DNA from 2 places in the Shewanella sp. MEBiC00475 genome. Region 2 is predicted to be linked to the other one. Evidence: predicted binding sites of a transcription regulator. Region 2 holds the regulator's gene; the other holds the start of a gene.
The links. Region 2 encodes ArgR, which controls arginine synthesis, uptake and breakdown. Its sites were predicted from a motif close to ANTGAATANNTATTCANT; they were not measured.
Positions count from the first base shown of each region.

Region 1: FCN25_RS15765 (OadG family transporter subunit) is a predicted target of ArgR. The motif match lies at 2,699-2,716, and genes of this name have one in related genera.

Region 1 is NZ_CP039928.1:3,527,101-3,531,530, reverse strand. It holds gene FCN25_RS15775 (sodium ion-translocating decarboxylase subunit beta) at 1-523, opposite strand, end outside; gene oadA (sodium-extruding oxaloacetate decarboxylase subunit alpha) at 533-2,305, opposite strand; gene FCN25_RS15765 (OadG family transporter subunit) at 2,319-2,567, opposite strand; tRNA gene FCN25_RS15760 (tRNA-Arg) at 3,204-3,280, opposite strand; tRNA gene FCN25_RS15755 (tRNA-Ser) at 3,360-3,451, opposite strand; tRNA gene FCN25_RS15750 (tRNA-Arg) at 3,460-3,536, opposite strand; tRNA gene FCN25_RS15745 (tRNA-Arg) at 3,563-3,639, opposite strand; tRNA gene FCN25_RS15740 (tRNA-Arg) at 3,667-3,743, opposite strand; tRNA gene FCN25_RS15735 (tRNA-Ser) at 3,766-3,857, opposite strand; gene csrA (carbon storage regulator CsrA) at 4,374-4,430, opposite strand, start outside.
Region 2 is NZ_CP039928.1:3,034,228-3,038,657, forward strand. It holds gene FCN25_RS13565 (ABC transporter ATP-binding protein) at 1-841, shown strand, start outside; gene FCN25_RS13570 (Dyp-type peroxidase) at 1,096-2,034, shown strand; gene argR (transcriptional regulator ArgR) at 2,097-2,567, opposite strand; gene FCN25_RS13580 (META domain-containing protein) at 2,734-3,159, opposite strand; gene FCN25_RS13585 (hypothetical protein) at 3,282-3,500, shown strand; gene FCN25_RS13590 (GNAT family N-acetyltransferase) at 3,504-4,052, shown strand; gene FCN25_RS13595 (hypothetical protein) at 4,114-4,430, shown strand, end outside.

The DNA.
Region 1 (4,430 bases), 490 kb from region 2:
TATATGAATATGCAGCAACGGCAATCGCGCCTAGTAACTCTGGCGCCAACTTAGAGGCTAAGAAAATTGCAGTTGGACCATCTGCACCGCCAATGATGGCAATAGCAGCAGCATCTTGCATACTAAACTCAAATCCAGGTACAAGATTCAGCGCTATAGCACCAATTAAGGTAGAGAAAATACCAAATTGTGCCGCAGCCCCTAACAAAAGTGTTTTAGGGTTAGCAATTAGCGCCCCAAAATCAGTTAATGCACCTACCCCCATGAATATGAGCAATGGGAACACCCCAGTTTCAATGCCGACATGATAAGCGTAATACAGCAAACCACCTTCATCGGTGAAACCTGCATTAGGAATGTTAGCTAATATGGCACCAAACCCAATAGGTAATAATAATAACGGCTCAAAACCTTTAATTATAGCTAGAAATAACAATAAACAACCAACAGCCATCATCAGCAGTTGGCCACCAGTAAAGTTAGCCACACCCGTTTCAGCCCAAAAAGCCAGTAATCCTTCCATTTCGACCTCTTATGCTAGTGATAACAATGTTGAACCTACAGTTACACTGTCACCCTGCTTAACCGCTAACTGAGTTACAACACCATCTTCTTGAGCACGAATTTCGGTTTCCATTTTCATCGCTTCCAAGATAATGATCACTTCACCAGTTTTAACCGCTTGACCATTATTAACTAACACTTTGAAAATATTTCCCGATAACGGTGCAGCCATAGTGCATTTAACTTCGCCAACAGGCGCTGAAGCCACAGGAACCATGGCAACTGGTGCAGCTGAGACTGGCGCGATATGCCCTATTTCGCCACCTTCGCTCACTTCGACGACAAAATGTTGCCCCTCTACGTCAACGGTATACGTTTGTGGACCTTTATCGGCTTTCACTTGTAAATCATCTGCACTTGGGACAGGCTCAAACGCATCCGGGTTGCCACGATTTTTAAGAAATTTAAGACCAATTTGATTGAACAACGCGTAAGTCATCACATCATCATCAGATTCAGCTGCTAGGCTAAAGCCCTGCTCTTTAGCTGTTTTTGTAAGTTCTACACGTAACTTATCAAGTTCTGGTGCAATCAAATCTGCTGGACGACAGGTAATAGGCTGTTCACCCTTTAGCACTCTGGCTTGCAACTCGGCGTTAACTGGCGCCGGCGTCGCACCATATTCGCCTTTTAGAACGCCTTCAGTCTCTTTGGTCATCGACTTGTAACGTTCACCCATCAGCACGTTGATCACCGACTGTGAACCAACAATTTGCGAGGTAGGCGTAACTAAAGGTAAGAAGCCAAGATCTTCACGCACCCGAGGGATCTCTTCAAGCACGGCATCCATTTTGTCTGCTGCACCCTGCTCTTTTAATTGGTTTTCCATGTTAGTCAACATACCGCCAGGTACCTGAGCACGCAAAATACGTGAATCGATACCTTTAAGTGCACCTTCGAAACGCACATACTTTTTACGTACTTCACGAAAATAAGCGGCTATCTCTTCTAACAACACCATATCGTAACCGGTTGCTCTGTCAGTATCTTCAACCATTGCCACTAAGGTTTCTGTGGCACTGTGCCCATAGGTTTGGCTCATTGAAGATATTGCAGTGTCAAGCACATCAACCCCAGCTTCAATGGCTTTTTGGTATGTAGCAGTGCTTAAACCCGTTGTCGCATGACAATGCATCGATACCATTAAATCAGTTTGTGATTTTAGGCGACTGATTAACTCATAGGCTTGCATCGGTTTAAGTAAACCCGCCATATCTTTAATACATAATGAATCGGCGCCCATGTCTTCTAAACGCTTTGCCATGTCGACCCAAGTATCAATCGTATGAATAGGGCTAGTAGTGAACGAAATCGTCCCTTGCGCATGTCCGCCAACGTTTTTAACTGCTTTAACTGCGGTTTCAAGGTTACGTACATCATTCATTGCGTCAAAAATACGGAATACATCTACGCCATTGGTGTGAGCACGTTCAACGAATCGTGTAACAACATCGTCAGCATAATGACGATAGCCTAATAAATTTTGCCCTCGCAGTAACATTTGCTGCGGTGTATTAGGCATGACTTTTTTTAGTTCACGAATGCGGTCCCAAGGATCCTCACCAAGATAACGAATACAAGAGTCAAACGTTGCCCCCCCCCATGACTCAAGTGACCAAAACCCCACTTTGTCTAATAACGGCGCGATAGGTATCATATCGTCGAGGCGTAAACGTGTTGCCAGTATTGATTGGTGTGCGTCACGCAGGACGACATCGGTTAGTGCTAATGGCTTGCTCATAATGACTCCAAATTTATTTCGCGCGGTATTGATGTATCGCAGAGGTGATTGCGGCAACTAGCTTAGGATTTAAAGCTACCTGAGCCGGTGCTCTGGGTATTGCAGTTGCAGGCGCAGCTGTAGCTGCCGCTATAGGCGCAGGGAAAAGCTTAGCAACAATACCAATACCGATGATCAACATACTTAAAAAGATAAACACTAAGCCCATGCCCATTATCATAATGCCCAGCGCATCGGATAACTGCTCAGATATTGATGTCATGTGTCCTCACTTTTTTGTCAAACAGTTAAATTAAGATAAGTTGGTTTAGGCGCGCTAAATCGGTGCAAGAATTAATATTTATCAATTCACCACACCTATTTGACTTACCTATTAAACAAGCGCTAATTCAGCAAGCATAAATATTCAACTCAAGCTTTATTTAATTCAGGTTTTTATGAGCTGAATCCCCCCACTTGCGGGACATCAGCTCAAAATCTTGTCACAAAATATAAACAATATACCACAATAATGCTATCTTTTTGTAAATTGGTCTTACCAAGTGACATGCACAAAGACAGTGCAACTATACAATCAGTAAAAATAAAGCCGATAAAATGAAGATCCCATAACTAAGTAGCATTTTCTGATAGCTAAATAATAAATTCATCATCAATAAGCATGAAACAACATCACTTACCGCTAAACAGACGCAAACATATACATAAATATTCTCAATCAAACAAACACAATGAATAAAGATGTAATAACAAAAGGCGGCTAAGTCAGATACACAACGATATGACTAAGAAGCATCTAATGATGAAGATAATTTGAGGGGGTAAGTGTCAACTTATCTCAGGACGGGACAAATTAACATAAAAAAAGCCCTGCATAAATGCAGGGCTTTTTTTATTATGGTGCGCGTGGGAGGAGTCGAACCTCCGACCGCCTGGTTCGTAGCCAGGTACTCTATCCAGCTGAGCTACACGCGCAAAATCGGTACAACATATCATTCAAATGCATTGCTATAGTTAGTACGATAAAAAAATACCAACATTACATATGAATGAATGGCGGAGAAGGAGGGATTCGAACCCTCGATGGGATTTAAAGCCCATACTCCCTTAGCAGGGGAGCGCCTTCGGCCACTCGGCCACCTCTCCGCAATAAATGGTGCGCGTGGGAGGAGTCGAACCTCCGACCGCCTGGTTCGTAGCCAGGTACTCTATCCAGCTGAGCTACACGCGCATAAATTGGGTTTAGTGAAATATGAATGGTGCGCGTGGGAGGAGTCGAACCTCCGACCGCCTGGTTCGTAGCCAGGTACTCTATCCAGCTGAGCTACACGCGCATTCATATTTAACACTTTAATAGATAATGGTGCGGATGGGAGGAGTCGAACCTCCGACCGCCTGGTTCGTAGCCAGGTACTCTATCCAGCTGAGCTACATCCGCATCGTATATCTATTGTAAGAAATGGCGGAGAAGGAGGGATTCGAACCCTCGATGGGATTTAAAGCCCATACTCCCTTAGCAGGGGAGCGCCTTCGGCCACTCGGCCACCTCTCCGTTTCTTGGCGCACATATTACTGTTTGACGAAAATAAGTCAAACCCTTTTTAGGAAACCTAACTTCATTTGGAGTGTTTTTAAGCACATTGGAGATAATAGCCTCAAATAGTCATGAAAACTGCATTACTTTTTATAACTATTCACATCATCACCAACAATATCAGCTTCATTAAGTCGCTCGTGATTGTGGCAAGTTTACCTTTTTACTAAATTGCATCTTTCAGGGCATTATTGAACTTACCATGTTGTTTTTACAAAATCCCTATTCCACAAACATTAATAAATAATGGCTGGGTTTGTATTGATTGTATTGTGCTAATGCATATAAAAAGTCAAATAATGCGACATAAGCCTTGAATCGAGAATAATCAAAATAATTTGAATGCTAGGCTGGTAACAAAACCTGTTAATCACTGAAATTTCACATTTATTAATACATAAAAGTGGTATTGAACAAACAAAAAAGTCAGCAAATGCTGACTTTAATTATATCGACGACACAATCTGCCGAATATTAGAAATTACCATCTTCAGAAGGTGTTCCAGACTTCTCAGATTGAATACGTTGGTA
Region 2 (4,430 bases):
TCAAGTTTTGAGTGGTGATGGTGTGTTCGTTGCGAGTGAGCAGCGTGGTATAGGCATGATTTTTCAAGACTATGCTCTATTTCCCCATTTAACTGTGGCTGAAAATATATTATTTGGCGTTAACGAACTCAATCGTGCGGAGCGGTTAACTCGGTTAGAAGAAATGCTTGAGCTGGTTAAATTAACGGGATTGTCATCTCGTTATCCTCATGAATTATCTGGCGGGCAACAACAGCGAGTATCGATTGCGCGTGCATTAGCTTATCAACCGAAATTATTATTACTCGACGAGCCTTTTTCTAATATTGATGCACAAGTTCGTAACGATATGATGTTGGAAATTCGTGCCATATTGAAGCAACGTAATGTGAGTGCGGTGTTTGTTACCCACAGTAAAGACGAAGCATTTGTGTTTGCCGATAAACTGGCTTTGTTTAAAAATGGCGCCATTATACAGCATGGTAAAGCCGAAACCCTTTACTCTGCGCCGACAGATCGCTATGTAGCCGACTTTTTAGGTTCGGGAAATTATTTACCGATTACGGTCACTTCCAATTATCAAGTACAGTATTCTTTAGGATACCTAAACAGTACAGAAGTGTTGTCTCTGCCTATTGGTAGCCAAGGACATTTATTACTGCGACCACAGCAAATTGAATTACATTCCAATATCGAAGGTAATGGTTGTATTGTCCAAAGGCATTTTCTTGGCACTGTATGTCATTATCAAGTTCAAATTGGCGATAATGTTTTGGATATAAACAGTCAATCAACAATATTAATGCCTGGTCAACGGGTGAATGTTGTTATTGCCGCGCATCCTCTGGTGATTTTTAATTAACGCTCAACAGTCTGTATCATTTGATCTCCATTTGATGAATGTGACTGATGATCAATCTCTTATCTAAACTTATTTAAGTAAAATGTGACTTACAAATAAGCTAAATGTGAATACACTTAAAGAAATTTACATTTGATTAAGATAAGCTACTGATTAATGAAATTGATCAGAGGTGCTATTCGTTTTTTAATAGCATCCAGTATTAAGTTATCACCATTTAGGCCGACAGAAAGTATTAAGGTGGATAAGTAAATATGGGTAACCAAGTTATGCCTCGTGAACAGTTAGGGATTTGCGCAGAAGGGAATTTACACAGTGTGTATTTGATGTTTAATGCCAACGATGGTGTTGAAGAGCAATTACGTCCATCTATTGCTAATGTGGCACAATACATTTACGAACTCACAGATCAATATACCGACAGTGCATTTAATGGCTTTGTGGGTATTGGGGCTAATTTTTGGGATACCTTTTATCCAGACGCTCGTCCTGCATTATTAAAACCTTTTCCTGCTATGAATGAAGGTAATCGTGATGCACCTGCAATGGAATATGATTTGTTTGTTCATATCCGTTGTGATCGTTATGATATTTTGCATCTTGTTGCCAATGAAATTAACCAGATGTTTGAAGATTTGGTTGAATTAGTAGATGAAGAGCGCGGTTTTCGATTTATGGACAGCCGTGATTTAATGGGTTTTGTTGATGGTACAGAAAACCCTAAAGGACGCCATCGTCAACAGGTTGCACTTGTCGGTGATGAAGACGAAAAGTTTGTTTCAGGTAGTTATGTTCATGTACAAAAATATCTGCATAACTTAAGTAAATGGCATCGTTTACCTGTAAAAAAACAAGAAGATATATATGGCCGTACCAAAGCTGATGATATTGAGTACGAATCAGAAGATAAGCCGTTAACCAGTCATACTAAACGAGTCAATTTAAAGGATCCGCAAGGAAACTCATTAGAGATTTTACGTCAAAGTATGCCTTATGGTTCAACGAGAGAACAAGGGTTGGTATTTATTTCTGTCTGCCGCACCCCTGAACATTTTGAAAAAATGCTTCGGAGTATGGTACATGGCGATAGCGATGGAAATCATGACCATTTAATGTTGTTTACTAAAGCATTGACTGGGTCATCATTCTTTGTGCCATCGCTGGATTTTTTAATTCAATTCGATGATGCCTAAACGCTAATTTTAGATAATAAAAAAGCAATGCCATGGCATTGCTTTTTTATTGGAATGGTTTTTTATTCACTATAATTGAATAAAGATCTAACTGTTTCTAATGTATCATCGATAGTTTTTATACTTGCAGGGCAAATGAAAATAGTATCATCGCCTGCAATAGTACCTAATATCCCTTCAGGCTTGCCTATTGAATCAAGCAAACGTGCAATTAACTGCGCTGCACCAGGGCTGGTTCTGACCACTATCATGGCTTGATTATGATCAACATCCAGTACTAAGTTTTTAACGGGGCTACCTGCAGTAGGGACTCCTAGCTCGGCAGGAAGACAATACACCATTTCTTGCTTAGCATTTCGAGTTCGCACAGCACCAAACTTGCTGAGCATGCGAGATACTTTAGATTGATTAATATTACCGAATCCTTCGGCTTGAAGCGCAATAACAATCTCGCTTTGGCTTCCAAAACGTTCCTCTTTGAGAATCGCTTTAAAAGTTCGCACGAGCTCATCCTGATTTCTTGTCGCTGGCATAGTGATAATTCAACTTATAGTTATTATTCAAAAAACTAGCACATTTTGAATAGATTGACTTATTAAGTCAAGAAAGAATCAAAATAGTTGAATAAAAATTCATTTTTATAGTGGAAATTTAAGCTGACACTTATAGCCAATCCGATGATTTATTTAAACGATGGATTTAAGATAAGGGTAACGATTGCTTTGTTAGTACCAATAACGTATCACCCTTTTTTGATAATAAATTGAGTTTTCCTTTTGAAAAATCAATTTGCTGCACTAATGATATCGCCTTCATCAGATCAGCTTCTTGAGTCATTAAGCTATCGACACAAGCTTTCATGGTTGAATCTGACGGAGCCAGTTGCAGTAAGTTACCTTGCTGAGCGTAATGACCAGAAAATTGATTACAACTATTATTACCTGTTAGCTGACCATTTGGGGCAAACACTAAATTTGCTGGGCTATTATTAATGGTTGGAGTATCGAGGACAACGTCTACATGCCAACGACCCATTAATTGTTCATTAGAGACAACTTGTGGTTGGCTTTGGCAAGCACTAAGGCCTAAAAATATTACAGTGGCGCCGAGAATATGCTTTATCATGCTGAGATGGGTCCAAAAACGAAAACATTGCGGTTATTCTACTACTTGAACAGTAATAAAAGAGTAAATAAATGTAATGTTTTGGATGAATTAACATTATTTAACCTATTAAAGAGTCTCAAATGATCAAAATAGTCAAAGTATTGCATTTTGTTGGGGTAATCATGTTGTTGCTGGGCGTAGGACTATACTGGCAAAGTGATCTTGCTCAACAAGTCAGCGGCATGTTGGTTATCGCTTTACTTATTGGTGTGGGCACATTAATTATGTCTCCGTTACCTGTTGCGCTAGTGATAGAATGGGCTAAGAATCAATCTCCCAATTCAGAGTCAAAGGAATAATCATTGTCATTTATTATCCGTAAGGCGTTATTAACCGATGTTGCTGCCATAGTGCAGTTAGAGCGTGCTCATGTTGATGATGAGTTGTTAGACTCTAATAGCCAACTACATGCTCATTCGCTGAGAAAAGGTGAGGTTATTCAGTTAATTAATCAACATTGGTTTCTTGTCGCAGAAGAACAAGGGCATATTGTTGGTTATGTAATGGCTGCAAAATGGTCATTTTTTTCCGCACAACCTTTATACCGCCATATTATTCAAAAAATTAAGTTTGCCGATTTAAATGGTCAAGCAATATCAACAACTAACTCTTGTCAATATGGCCCCGTTTGGATTCAAGAGTCGAAGCGTGGTCAAGGTATTTTCGCGGCGTTAGTGAGTGAATTAAAACGGCAAGTACGTGATACTTTTCCATTTATGGTGACCTATGTCGCCGCCGACAACGCTCGTTCATTGGCTGCGCATAAACAAAAAGCGGCAATGACAGAGATTGATCAATTTAGCTTTGAGCAACGTGATTATTACTTACTTGCGACGAGTAATATTGCTTGATTAGCAACATAGGCTAAGCAGTTAAAATGAGTTTACATCAACATGGTTACTTATTAATAATATGACGAACATTGATTTTGAAACACTTTTTGCACCATACCTAAGCTTAAGGCTTTCGGCGTTTGACAACGTGAAGTTAATTGCTGCAGTACTGTCTGATGCTGGGGAACCGTATCAATGTATTGAAGCGCACTTTCAAGATGCGGTTAATTCTCAAGTGCAACATTCTGGGTATTTTGTTCGTTGGAAAGAGATGTGGATATTTTGTGGCATAACCAATGATTATAATGCTGCAATAACATTGGTTTCCCAAATAGAGCTGATTAACACGGCCTCAATCATTGTTAAAGATGTGCCGATTATGACCATGCAGCAAGT